DNA from 3 places in the Anaerospora sp. genome. Region 3 is predicted to be linked to each of the others. Evidence: riboswitches for the same ligand, from Rfam matches in the RefSeq annotation. Region 3 holds a riboswitch; each other region holds the start of a gene.
What was found. Region 3 has a riboswitch for cobalamin ahead of cobT (nicotinate-nucleotide--dimethylbenzimidazole phosphoribosyltransferase). Riboswitches for the same ligand answer to the same signal wherever they lie in the genome.
Positions count from the first base shown of each region.

Region 1: linked by a shared signal. The riboswitch ahead of RTR76_RS20120 (TonB-dependent receptor domain-containing protein) and the one ahead of cobT (nicotinate-nucleotide--dimethylbenzimidazole phosphoribosyltransferase) in region 3 are both predicted to bind cobalamin.
Region 2: linked by a shared signal. The riboswitch ahead of RTR76_RS15440 (methyltransferase dimerization domain-containing protein) and the one ahead of cobT (nicotinate-nucleotide--dimethylbenzimidazole phosphoribosyltransferase) in region 3 are both predicted to bind cobalamin.

Region 1 is NZ_DALZUO010000042.1:9,396-14,016, reverse strand. Features, by position in the region: gene RTR76_RS20120 (TonB-dependent receptor domain-containing protein) at 1-1,573, opposite strand, end outside; cobalamin riboswitch at 1,701-1,885, opposite strand; gene RTR76_RS20115 (DMT family transporter) at 1,976-2,908, opposite strand; gene RTR76_RS20110 (PLP-dependent aminotransferase family protein) at 3,032-4,432, shown strand; gene RTR76_RS20105 (amino acid ABC transporter ATP-binding protein) at 4,489-4,621, opposite strand, start outside.
Region 2 is NZ_DALZUO010000021.1:52,520-57,140, reverse strand. Features, by position in the region: gene RTR76_RS15450 (methyl-accepting chemotaxis protein) at 1-991, opposite strand, end outside; gene eutJ (ethanolamine utilization protein EutJ) at 1,158-1,973, opposite strand; gene RTR76_RS15440 (methyltransferase dimerization domain-containing protein) at 2,086-2,427, opposite strand; cobalamin riboswitch at 2,574-2,756, opposite strand; gene RTR76_RS15435 (AbrB family transcriptional regulator) at 2,842-3,921, opposite strand; gene RTR76_RS15430 (hypothetical protein) at 4,456-4,621, opposite strand, start outside.
Region 3 is NZ_DALZUO010000008.1:26,443-31,063, forward strand. Features, by position in the region: gene cobT (nicotinate-nucleotide--dimethylbenzimidazole phosphoribosyltransferase) at 1-881, opposite strand, end outside; gene cobT (nicotinate-nucleotide--dimethylbenzimidazole phosphoribosyltransferase) at 911-1,969, opposite strand; cobalamin riboswitch at 2,068-2,264, opposite strand; gene RTR76_RS08675 (DUF6385 domain-containing protein) at 2,378-3,235, opposite strand; gene RTR76_RS08680 (DUF6385 domain-containing protein) at 3,309-4,621, opposite strand, start outside.

The sequences.
Region 1 (4,621 bases), on a different contig from region 3:
CGCTTACCTCAATCCCGGTATTTTTTAAATCCTCATTAACGGCATTATATTTAGTCTCGCCATTATCATCAAACTTGGCAAAAGATATATTATCTTCAATCCGATAATTAAATAAAGCTACTCGCCACTTATGGTTCTCATGATTCTTTTTCCAGCCCAGTTCATAATGCATGCCGTTCTGAGGCTTGAGATTTGGATCGCCAACTACCATGCCACTGCCTGTGGAATACATTTGCTTAAAAGTCGGCATTACATAAGACTGGCCAACACTGGCATAGAGACTTTCATTTTCTTTCAATTTATGGACCAATTGCCCCTGAGCACTAAAATTGTTGTAATTTTTATCTTCATCAGCACCGGTAGTCCAGCTTCTCCGCCCACTCAGCGTAATTGTGTCAGCGTCATTCAGCGGATCTTCCCACTGACCGTAAATCGAATAGTTATTGCGGTCACGTGTTGGAGTTGAATTTACGGCTTCAATGAATTGCTCATTTTGATAAGTAGTGCCCAAAAGCCAGGTAGCCGCTTTCACCTTCCCTACTTTTTGCAAATCAAAACCGTAGGTTTGATTTTTCTCTTCATCATTCTTTGCTTGAGGATAACCAGTTACTCCGCCATTTTTATCACGGTAGTCTATTCCTGTAGTATGCAGGCTATTAGAGTTGTAGTAAACATTACCTTTTACATCACCGGCTTTGATATTCAGCTGCACAAAATCCTTCGTATTGTCATATTTTCTGTTGTAACGAGTCTGATCAACAAGAGCTGCAGCATAATTTTTACCAAATGCATATGTAAATCGGCTAATCGATTCGTTATGTCCATATAAAAAGTCCACACTGTCGCTGAACTTATAGCTGAGAGTAACGTTATTTTTTTCGGAACCGTTAAATACGTTATACATTTCTTTAGTCGTGGGAGTAGAGGCTTCTGTTAATGTTGAAGACACCTTGCCGGTATCTCCCCATTTATCATAGGTATAACTAACTCCCAGTTTATCTGCTTGCACCGTGAAACCATAATTCTGCTGTCCGAAATTGCCGCCGCCAACAGTAACAGTATTCACCATTTCCTTTTTCATAATAATATTGATAACGCCGCCCGTGGCCTCACTGCCGTATAGAACACTGCCGCCGCCTTTGACAATTTCAATCCGTTCAATGTTTTCCAGGGGAATATCTTCTAAATTGTAAAGAGTTCGTAAGTTTAAGGGTGTACCGTTAATTAGTATCAGGGTTCCGTTTTGCACACCCCGGATGCTTACTTTGCTGGTCATAGCCCCCAGTGAAGCTCCGCCAGGGCCTTTTGCTTCATATAATAGGCCAGTCACTTTTGACAGTGCCTCCTGCAGGTTTCTGGCCCCGGTATTTTGCAGCTGCGCATTTGTATACACATCAGTTGCCGCTGCAATATCAATATCCTTCTTCTCATACCGCTGGGCAGTAACCACTATGGTATCCATAGTATATTCCGTTACTTCCTCAACACCGGCCCAGGCAGTGGAAGTCATGGCCATAGCAGCCAAAACAAGCGCCGCCAGCCTCGTACATCTCTTGTGTTTACCAACCTTCATTCTCACAATCTCTCCTTTAAAATGAAACAATATTTAAAAGCGAAAAGCCCTTCCTGAATATCAGGAAGGGCAAAGACTGCAAGCTAAATAGTGCTTGTCAAATCCCCTCCCCATCGCTCGTGGGTACAACGGTGATTGTCAAGCAGGCAGTTCTCCTGGCTCTGGTTCATTGTTTCTTCGCGCCTTCCCAAAGCAGAACGCTCCAGTGGCATTGTTGCGAAGTTACTCCCCATTACAGTGGCGGGACCGCGCCGGTTTTACACCGGACTTCCCTATTAAGCCCTTTCGGGCACCTGATTGAAACGATTTTCAATTGTAAACTTTATCTTAAGCTAAATTATCACTTCATTGAGAATAGCATTACTTGTCAGCATTTGTCAAATAAAAAAAAGCGAGTTATTTCTAATTTTCCTTATTAATTGTGAAGTTTTTCTCTTTGTTTCTACCAGTCAGTACCATACCTGCCAGCACCAGCAGGCCTCCCGCCCACTGCTGAACATTTGCCTCTTCACCTAAGAAAAGCACAGCTAAGAGCAGCGAAGTAACAGGCATCAGGCCGGTGAAAGCGGCAGCAACCGAGGCCTTGCAGCGCTTAATGCCTTCGTACCAGAAAATAAAAGCCAGGGCGGTAACAAACAGTCCATACCAGAGTAAGGCTGCCCAGCTGCTTATGTTTAGCTCGCTGAGTCTCATATCAGCTTGCTCATTCAGTGCCGGTATCAGACAAAGCAGCAATGCAATAGCACTCACCAGCGCGCTCTGTGCAATCGGACTAAGAGCTCGCTCTGCTGCTTTAACGCTTGCCAAACGGGAAAGCACATTAAATAGCGACTCGCTCAAGGCAGCACAGAGCACAAGCATATTCCCGGTAAAATGCTGCTGCGTAAATTGCGTACCAGTAGATAATAAACCCTGAAGCACAGCAATGCCGCTAACAGTACTCACAATCCCTGCTATCTGCCCCCTATCGAGCGGCTCTTTCAAAAGCAGCCGGGCCAGCACTGCAGTCACTGCCGGAGTAACCCCCGTCAATATCCCAGCTTCACCGGCACTAGTTAGCAAAAGTGCCTGCAATAAAAACAGGCGAAAGAGAAAAATACCAAATAGAGCCTGAAAAAACAACTCCAGCCAAGTGCGCCAGGACAATAAAGGCAGCGCTGCCCGCAGATTGGCAGCACAAAATGGCAGCAGGCCCGCTAAAGAAAATAACAAACTAATAGCAGAAATCGTAAAAACTCCCAGTATGCCGGACAACAGGCTCCCGGCAATAACCGAAGTACCGGCCAGACTAAATGCCCCTGCCAAGTACAGCATTCCCATATGAGTTGAACTCATGTCTTCCTCCATCTTGCCGCAGCAATACCAAAATAGTGTAGTCGTGCTATAATAGTAACAAACAAACTGGCCTGGTTACAGAGCCAGTTACACCTATATATAACAGAACCAGTTGGAGGAATTATGTGGGGAATTACACTAGCACGGAACAGTGAAATTACATTAGCGCGCCAGCTCTATCAGTCACTGCAGGAACAAATGCTTCAGGGCAGGCTGCAAAGCGGTGACAAACTTCCCTCAACCCGTGAGCTAGCGAAAGAACTGACCGTATCGCGCAATACGGTCTATGAGGCGTATGAAATGCTGGCGGCAGAAGGTTATATTGTCAGTCGTCAGGGCTCACCCGCGCGAGTAGCAGATAATCTTGCCCTTGAAACAATTCAGCTGTCGAGTCCTAAGCGATCAGCCGATACCGTTCCCGACTCAGTTCATTATCTGGCTGATTTTAGGACAGGGTTGCCTGATTTGCGGCAGTTTCCCCGTTACCGCTGGCTGCAGCAGGTTCATCAAGCCTCAGAAAATCTGCCGCCCGGGCAATGGAGCTATACAGGGCCGGAGGGCCTCACTGTGTTGCGGGAACAAATTGCTGCCTGGCTGCTACGCAGCAAAGGAATGACTGTTGATCCACAGGATCTTTTTATTACTGCCGGGGCAACCCATGCGCTGCATATACTGGCCGGGCTGCTGGCAACACAAAAAAAGCCGGAAATACTTGTTGAAGATCCCTGTCACTTGGGAATGCTGCGCGTATTGCAACAAAATAACTTCCAGATCAGACCGGTGCCTGTCGACGAGCAGGGACTTAACACTGCATTTCTCCCCAAAGAGGCACAAGCCTGCGCAGTGTATGTAACTCCCTCTCATCAGTTCCCGCTTGGCAGTATATTACCGGCAGGGCGGCGTACTGCGCTGATTACGTATGCCCGTGAGCAAGGCCTGTATCTGATCGAAGATGACTATGACAGTGAATTCCGCTATACCGGTTCTCCTATCACACCGTTGTATTCGTTAGATCCCCAGCGGGTCATTTACGTGGGTACTTTCAGCAAAATCCTCTTTCCGGCTCTCAGAATCGGCTATGTTATTCTGCCCCGTCCCTTGCAGGCCGCCTGGCGGCGCCTGCGGCTGTATACGGATGTGCAGAACCCACCCTTTGAGCAGGCTGCACTAGCAGATTTTTTGAGCACCCGCAAGCTGGAACGCCATATTCAAAGCATGCGGCGCCTGTATGGACAGCGGCGCCAGATTTTACTGCAGACTCTGACAGAAACCTTCGGCAGCGATTGGCAAGTCTGGGGAGACGCGGCCGGCTTACATGTGGCCCTTGCTTTTCCTGGAAGCTGCTTTGACCGAAACTTTATCAGCCACTGCCAAAAGCACTGCATACGAATCACACCCGTAGATGAGCATAGCATTATAAAAGGCAGGCACTTGGAGAAGCTGCTGCTCGGCTATGGCCATCTTGAACCACAGGAAATCAGACAAGGCATTGCGCTATTGGCGCAATGCCTTGAGCGTAAATAAAAAATGGTTTTCACCGCACATGCTGTACGGCAAAAACCAGGGGGAGCGTTTCTTAGCTAAATCGTATATTCGGTAAAAGAGGTATAGCGCGACAAAAACTGTTTTGTACGGCTTTCCTGCGGATTATTGAGGATCTCTTGCGGGGGGCCCTGCTCAACAATTACGCCATGATCCATAAAAATAATGTGA
Region 2 (4,621 bases), on a different contig from region 3:
CAGGCCGCAAATCTCCCTCAGCCACCTGTGTCACTCTCTGAACCATCCGGGACAGGCGAATAGCAATCTTATTGGCAAAGAAACGAGTAAGAAGAATGACAATAACGATTGTTACCGCCATAATTCCAAGCATTTTTAAACGATTGCTGTGCACATCGGCATATACTTCCGTCTCTGGTACCATAACGGTGGCAATCCAGTTACTGGAGGGAACAATTGCCGTAGCTCCAATCATTTCCACTCCAGCTGCACTTGTAAATGCCATCAGCTGCTTCTGTCCGCCCATCGTTGCCTTAATGATCGCGACTTCGCTTAAGTCCTTTTGCTCCGTTACAAAGGACTTGTCCTGATGAGCAATTGTTATAGCCTTACCGCCTGCATTTGTGACCACACTTGCAAATCCGGTCTCACCCACTTTTACCTGGGAGCGCATTTGTTCCAGAGCATCAAGCTTGATGGCCTGTGTTGCAATCCCCTTAAAATTACCGGCCCCATCCTTTATTGGCGCAGCAATAATAATGATTGGTTTACCTGTATCCTTAGAAATCATTACATCACTGATAAACGTTTTTCCCGTTTCTTTTACACTTTTGAAATGTGGTCTTTCCGCCACTGAAACCCCAATCATTTTTCCTGCATTAGACTCAGGCGCAAAATGAGTTAACCGTCCATCTTTATCTGAAATGTTAACTGCTTCATAAAAAGCTGAATTATTTTTTTCCATCGAATTGATAAGTGCATTTATTCCGGCCGTATCACCTGCAACTACCTGTGCATTGGTTGCAATAGTCTGCCCAATTGCAATTTTATCTTGCAGCATCGCTTCAACATTCTCAGCAAAATGATTGGCTTGATTCTGCAATTCACGGTTACTGCTTGTCTTTAAGCTTGTCTCCATCCCGGAAAGCATGACAAATCCGGTAATCCCCGTGGCTGCCAGTGTAAGTACTAAAATTAGTGTCACGAGTTTTGCAAAAACAGTTCTTCCCATTTCTGACCTCCTGCTATCAGCACATTTTTGTCAATGTTTTTTGTTTTTCGACATAATTTTCCAATCACCTCTTTTGTTTGTGAAATTCATAAAGATCAACCGAGTCTACATTTTACTGTTAATTCTAAAGCCAAAAGAGCCCTGCATATATATGCAGGGCTCTCTTTCAACCGAACATTGCAATCCCCAGCGGTGTCACTAATAGAGGATGAGGTGGTACATGTACCTTTCGCCCAAAGGCTTTGCCAAACTCATTTTCAAACCCCTGCAAGTAAGCGGTACCACCGACAACATAAACAGGATAGTCATTAAACTCATCCTGCCCCTCAAGCATCTCTTTTACTACTGTCGCCATTTTCTCAATAACCGGTAAAACAACCGGAACTATTTTACGTTGCTCGGCAGGATTCCGCTTTAGTATTTCAGCCTCTTCAAAAGAAATTTTATAGGCACCGGCCAATACAAGCGATATGTGTGTACCGCCAGTAGGCTCATCAGCAGTAAAAACTAACTCGCCGTTTCGCAAAACTGCAATTCCAGTCGTTCCTCCGCCAATATCCACGACAATTCCATGGGTAATATTAAGCGCTTTTGCTGCCGCAACAGGCTCATCTATTTGGCAAACTGGCTCTAAACCGGCTCCTGCAATTACATATCCGCAGGCCAAGGCGTTACGCCCTACCGTACCCGGTGGAATTGCAGTAGCCCCTTTATCAAGGCTGACCCCTAAACGCTCTTCTACTTCTGCCTTTAACTCCTCAACAATTGCTGTGGCACCCTGAAAATCAACAACAAGACCATCCTTGACAACAGAGGCCCACCGCATACTGCCAGCAACAGGATTCCCCTCTTGATCAGTCACAACCAAAACAATATCTGCAGTCCCCAAATCAACACCAACTTTAAATGGGCCTGGTAAATTGGCAACAGTTTTGTTTTCTATCAAGTCATACAGTTTGTAAATCTTTTCATAGCCTTCCATGACTAACTCCCCCTTGTCACACATTCAGAACTACCTGACAGTACTGCTTTTCCCTAAATCCTAATCAAAATCCTATACTGCTCATGATAAATATGTGCCAAGTTATTTTGTTTTATTGCCAACTATTTTCCTGGGGCAGGTCGCCTCTTTCCCAACAGCTTAAATATGCCCCCATATAAGTAGTGCTGTTCGGATTAAGAAACTGTTCCGTCTCGGGTGTATTGCGATAAGCTTCCCCGCTTTTTTCCAATAAACCGGCAAGAAGCAAAAACTCTAATTTTTTTCCCAGTTCGACTGCGTCCTGGCTCAATTCTTGAGCCAGTTTTTCCACACACGCAAATTCCGTCAAATACGAGAATAAATTCATTTTAATTGCCATGAAAAGAATCTGGGTCTCTTTATACACTTGAACCATCCGCAAAAGCCTCCGGGGACTATACGTCAAATTAGTCATGCTTTTTCCCTCCTAAGTTCAAAATAAAAAAGAGCCTCCACGACAGAGACTCTTATCAGATATATATGTACCATTAGCAGCATTACACAAAAGGCTGCTAAAAAACGATATACTCCAATAATCCCCTTCCCATCGCTCGTGGGTAAAACGGTGATTGTTAGACAGGCAGTTCTCCTGGCTCTGGCTCCTCGCTCCTCCGAACCTTCCCAAGACTATCGTCTCAGTGGCATATCTCGGGTTTGCTCCCCATTACAGTGGCGGGACCGCGCCGGCATTACACCGGACTTCCCTTTTAAGCCCTCGCGGGCACCTATCCCAATATGCAGTTTTTGACAGCTTATCTACCGAAATAGTAGCATACTAAAATTAGAACGGTCAATAGTAAAAAACTGCCTTATTTATCAAGCAAACAATTTACTCTCCGGAATTTGTAAGCTCAATGCAGCACCTTTTTCCGGCAGTCGACCGGCATAACCACCATTTAATGAGCGGTAAAGCTACCATTAATACAAACATAAGGCGAAAGATTTGAAATGCGACAACTGCAGATAAATCAGCATGCACCATCATCGCTGTCAGCCCCATTTCAGTCAATCCACCCGGAGCACTGCTAATAAATGCCGTTATAAAATCAATGGAACTATACTTTGCAAGAAGATAATCAATCCCCAATATTGCGCCAATTACCAGTACGATACTTAAGAAGCTTGCCACGAAAGCCTTTTTTTGCTCAACCAGACTCTCCACATTGATCGCCATCCCCATCCGGATTCCCACACAAATCTGGGCAACAGCTATGACTGCTGGCGGCAAAGCAGGTGCGTGAATACCGTTAAGTACCAATGCTGCTGTGACAACCACAGGAGCCAACAAGTAAGGATTGCTCATTTTTATACGCTTGCCGAGATAAACTGCTCCGCTCAGGCAGACAGCAAATAAAGCAAGCACAGGAACATTATTTATAGTGAAATGGGTCATTGTCTTGCTTACCGGATCGACTTGATCGGCAAGCCCATGGAGTACCAAAAAGGGAACAATGAAAACTACAGCCAACACCCTAAGAGTTTGCATCAAAGTCACTGCTGCCGGGTCAGTTCCCTCTATGTTTTCACAGACCATTGCCATCTGCGATAATCCCCCTGGCAAGCTACCTAACAGACTGGTTCCCAGCCCGATACCAGTAAAGCGATAAACAGCATAGCCGCCTGACAAACAAAGCCCCACACTGGTAAGCGTTAAAAATAGCATTAACGGCAGTTGATGCAATATTTGATAGCCAGTCTCAGGCGTAAACGGGCTTCCCATAATATAGCCCAGGACAACCATAGCGGTATTGCGAATAGTAATGGGCCACCGTACCCGCCTTTTTAATCCAGCCTGCAATACTACGACAGTGGCTAATGGTCCCAATGTCCATGGCAAGGGCATGTGCAGCAGATAAAAGAAACTGCCGCCAACACAGCTCCACAAAAATACAGTTAGATAATCTCTCACGCTATTTTTCATCCCCATCCCTATTCCATCTTTTCATTATATCACGTACCGGAAAACTGCTGTAAAAAACAAAATGACCAAAAAATGGGTTCTCCATTCTTTGGTCACTGCTTATTCTTGCTGTTTAGACTCACCTAATATTTAAACCGGTAGCTGCAATCGGGACACTCGCATTCATGTTCAAATTCCCAGCAGCATTGAGGACATACATGACAGTCTTCTTCACATTTGTGATGACATTTAGGGCATTTATGAGGAAACTCATGACAGCACTTCGGGCACTTATGAGAATGTTTTTCCTTACAATCCCAATCGGAATGTTTTTTCTCGCATTCCCATTCGGAATGATGTTTCTCACATTCACACTCAGAATGCTTTTTCTCGTTATCCCATGAGGAATGATCTTCCTCATAGTCCCACTTAGAATGCTTTTTCTCACAACCACAGTCTCTCTCTGACATTACTTCAAAACCTCCTTTCTTCCCTATTCATTACATAATATGTTTATCATTCACAAAATGTGCTTTTACTTAACTAATTGCCTAATAGGCTTTTTTTAATCTGTGCCGCCACTACTTCCAGCCGTTTGTGCGTATTCGCGCCGCCAATTTCCTTGGGCTTAAGGGTGAAGCGGTCGGGATGTTTTGCAACTGCAACGATCGGCTCGCCGTGAATATCCTTTGTAATCTGATTAATACTC
Region 3 (4,621 bases):
GCAGGCTCAGTGGAAATATGTGATCCTATGAGATAGTCTTTGACATTTGGTGCAATTTTAACCGCAATAAGTGCTGCTGCCGTCGTAATCAATCCATCTACTATAACTGCGGCCCCGCCTGAAGCAGCGGCCAGGATAACGCCAACCAATCCGGCAATTTCCAACCCGCCAACTTTGCTCAAAACTGCAATGGGATCATTACTGTCAGGCTGATTAACGGCTAAAGCGGTTTCAATCACCTGAATTTTTTTGTTAAAAATTTCATTGGAAATTCCCGTACCTCGACCGCATAGCTCAGCAACAGGCAAACTGCTATAGCAGGCGATAATTGCTGTGGCGGCAGTAGTATTGGCGATTCCCATTTCTCCCAGTCCTAAAACGCGCGAACCTTTCGCAATTTCCTGGCGGGCTATCTTGATCCCCACTTCAATTGCCTTGCGTGCCTGTTCCAGAGTCATCGCCGGGCCAACGGCAATATTCCCTGTCCCCAAGGCGATCTTTTCATGATGCAGCTCAAGTACAGGCGGCAGCTCATTCGCCACACCGATATCAACTAGCGCAAGCTGGGCGCCAACATGCTCTGCAAATATTGTTACAGCAGCCCCACCGTCTATATAATTTTTTACCATCTGCACTGTTACCTGCTGCGGATAAGCACTTACCCCTTCTACTGCTACTCCGTGATCAGCCGCCATCAAAATGATACTCTTCTTGATATTTTGCGGCCGGGGAAGACCGGTAATGCCTGCCATTTGAAGAGCCAAGTGTTCAAAAGAATGTAAACTATTTAAAGGTTTTGTTAAGTTATCCAGCCTCAGCTGGCACTTTTCCATGGCTATTCGATCTAACGGCTGTATTAAAGAGATGCTTTCTTCAATCATCTTCTATCCTCCTGCGAATATTTCCCACCCTATAATTGTCTGGAGACCCCTGCATTTTCAAAAGTCTTCATATTATTGACCATTTTGACTGAAATCGTCAGCATATCCACTACTACCGAGGCCCCAATTGCCTCTCCCAAGCGGACACCCATGTCCACACACGCCTCAAGATTCAAAAAGCGCAATGCCAGAATATGAGCAGGCTCACCGGATAAATGAGAGGCAAACATATAATCTTTACAGATAGGATGAATCGCATTGGCGATCAGTGCAGCGGCAGTAGTATTCAACCCATCAATAATAACTGCACATTTATTAGCCGCTGCGCCCAGCACAACTCCAGCTAATGCGCCAATTTCAAAGCCGCCTACTTTAGCCAGTACATCAATACCATCCTGCCTGTCTGGCTTATTAACTTCTAATCCACGGCGCACAGCATTGATTTTTACGATCATTCGTTGATCGGATATTCCTGTTCCCCGCCCGGTAACTTGCTCCGGAGTGAATCCAGTGAAAGCAGATACGATAGCGGCGCTGGCAGTCGTATTGCCGATTCCCATTTCGCCTAAGCTGAAACTATTGTACCCCAGCTTTACCCGGTCATTAACAATTTCAATTCCTGTTTCAATCGCCTGTATCGCCTGCTCACGTGTCATGGCCGGCCCTTGTGTAAAATCCTCGGTCCCATATGCTATTTTACGCTGCAAAAGGCCGGGAACATGGGATAAGTCACCCGCGACTCCCATATCTGCAACCACCATATCAGCACCGCAATAATTAGCAAATGCATTGGCACTGGCCCCTTTGGCGACAAGATAGTTCGCAGTCATCCCCAGTGTTGTCTCTATCGGATAGGCACTAATGCCCTGTCTGGCAACGCCATGATCGGCACAAGTAATTACCATACAAGTACGTGGCAGTTCGGGGTGCACCTGTCCGACAATACCTGCATATTGTTTAACCATGCTTTCCAAGCGTCCAAGGCTGCCTTGCGGTTTAATCAGGCTGTCCAGACGGCTTTGCACCTTCTCCATCGTCACTGCATCAGGCAGCACAATTTTCTGTAGCGTTTCTTGCAATAAACTCATAACTGACCTCCATTATCCTGAATTACTGAATTTGCAAATTTGGGAAAAAATAAAAGGCCTCTTTGGTAACTCCAAAAAAGCCTTCTTTTCCATGAAGGATGTTAGCACGGTATCAAGGCAGGTCTCCTGGCTCCCGAATCATCGACGATTTGCGCCTTCCCCTTTTACGAGTGGCATTGCAAGATCTCACCGGTACAGTGGTGGGCCCGCGCCTATGCAAGATGTTGTTATCCCGCTCAGACTTCCCTATTCTCCCCCAACAAACGTTGGCGGCACCTCAACCGCTTTTATCCAATTGATGTCATTATAGCAGGACATATTCCTGCCGTCAACGCACATCTGCTTGTCCTGCCATCTTATCCGATGCAGCAACTCCTTTACGAAAATCGGCTATGTACGAACAGTAGGCTATGCTAAATAACCTCGCACACATATAGCAAGACTAGCGCTCTGGCCTGATTCATCAGACTGGAAAACTAGACGGGCATATTTAGCTATGCTATTAGGAATAAGCGGCTTTGTTTCTCCTGGCCTTATGGAGTTCAGTTCGCCTTCGGTAATCCAGTTTATCCCGTCAGGACTGATTTGCAGTGCGATTAAGGCACCGCTTTTCCCTGTATTAATAACAAAGTAAGTGTACATGTATTGCAATACATTCAAAGTACACGCTGTTTGGACCACACTACCTGTGCTCACCCTGCAATCGAACTCAAGTGTGGGATTGCAATTCTGAGCAGGACTGTAGTCAATAAATGATATATGTAAAGCTGGCCAGCAAAGGGAATTACAGCAATTTCTGCTGCAAAATCCGCTAATGCCAGATTGCTTGCTATAACTGTTGTCAGCTGGTTTCAAAAGAATTCCTAAGTTTGCTGCTGTACCACTATGCCATTCTTGAACTAACGGAGTAATGTCAAAATCAATAAATTTATTATTGCCTTGAATAACTGACAGGCAAACAGGAACAGGATCAATGATAAGGTCCTGTAAGCGAACCCTATTTTCCTTCCACGGAGAAAGTATCCGATGGACAGCAATCGCTTTCTTCCGATTAGGAAAAAGATTTTCATATAAATAAAGTGTAAGCGTCCCATTGACGATTGCCTGCATCAAAGGCAGCGAAGCAGTATCAAAAGCAAGTAATGATTGAAAAACTTCCCTTTCCTTGCCAACAAGCAATGTATACTTGTCACAAAGCTGCCGCCCCTGTTTGCTGGTGGTTGCTGTAGCGGCGCGAATAGGCGGCTTAACCGTCTTCACCCCCATCCAACGATTCCCTCCTTACTTATGTATTTTGTCTCCAACAAAAGGTTGGAGACAAAATGCCTTACAGATTCTATTATGAGGTTTGACCCTGGAAGAATATCGTGAGATCAACTGAACTAGCTGCATTGACAGCAGAATAATATACCCGGGCATATTTTAAGAATACTGATGCTACTAGACAATCTGCACTTCCCGGGCTCAAAGTAACCACAGAGCTGTTATCGAACCAGTTTATCGCATCTGGACTTACCTGCAGCTTAGCCGCAGCCTGAGCATTAGGTTCTGATGTTGACTGATTAACCAAACCAAACGAATACTGGGCTACACCAAGTACGACATATGGATTAGATGGTGAGCCGGCTATATCCACAATACCAGTCTTCGCTTCGGTTACATCAGTTGTAGCCAATGCAGAAACTACAGACAGACCTGCACTGGTAATCAGCAAGCCACCAGTAGGCGGTGTTACACTTAATCCTGCTGCAGGAGCAGTTACAACCAGACCGTTTGCAGGTCCTGTTACACTCAAGCCCGATGCAGGCGCGGTAACGATCAGTCCATTCGCAGGACCGGTTACACTTAAGCCTGATGCAGGGGCAGTTACCAGCAAGCCATTAGCAGGCGCTGTTATGGCAAAGCCGTCGACAGGCGGTGTTACGCTTAATCCCGACGCGGGAGCAGTTACAATTAAGCCATTCACTGGTCCTGTGACACTTAAGCCTGACGCGGGAGCGGTAACGATCAGTCCATTCGCAGGACCGGTTACACTTAAGCCCGATTCAGGGGCAGTTACCAGCAAGCCATTAGCAGGCGCTGTTATGGCAAAGCCGTCGACAGGCGGTGTTACGCTTAATCCCGACGCGGGGGCAGTTACAATTAAACCGTTTACTGGTCCTGTGACACTTAAGCCCGATGCAGGGGCGGTGACGATCAGTCCATTTGCAGGACCGGTTACACTTAAGCCCGATTCAGGGGCAGTCACCAGTAAGCCATTAGCAGGTGCCGTTATGGCAAAGCCGTCAACAGGCGGTGTTACGCTTAATCCCGATGCGGGGGCAGTTACAATTAAGCCATTTACTGGTCCTGTGACACTTAATCCCGATGCAGGGGCGGTAACAATCAGTCCGTTCACCGGGCCAGTTATACTCAGGCCCGACGCGGGAGCGGTGACAATCAAACCATTCAATGGTCCTGTCACACTTAAGCCCGACGCAGGGGCGGTAACAATCAGTCCATTAATAGGCCCAGTCACGCTAAGACCGGTGTCAGCAACAGTGACCAGCAGACCGGAAACAGGGGGTGTAATTGCTAAATTACCGGCTCCATCTGTATTGATTGCTATATTTTGAGAACCAAAGATTTTTACTCGCGCCTGATCTGCTACGT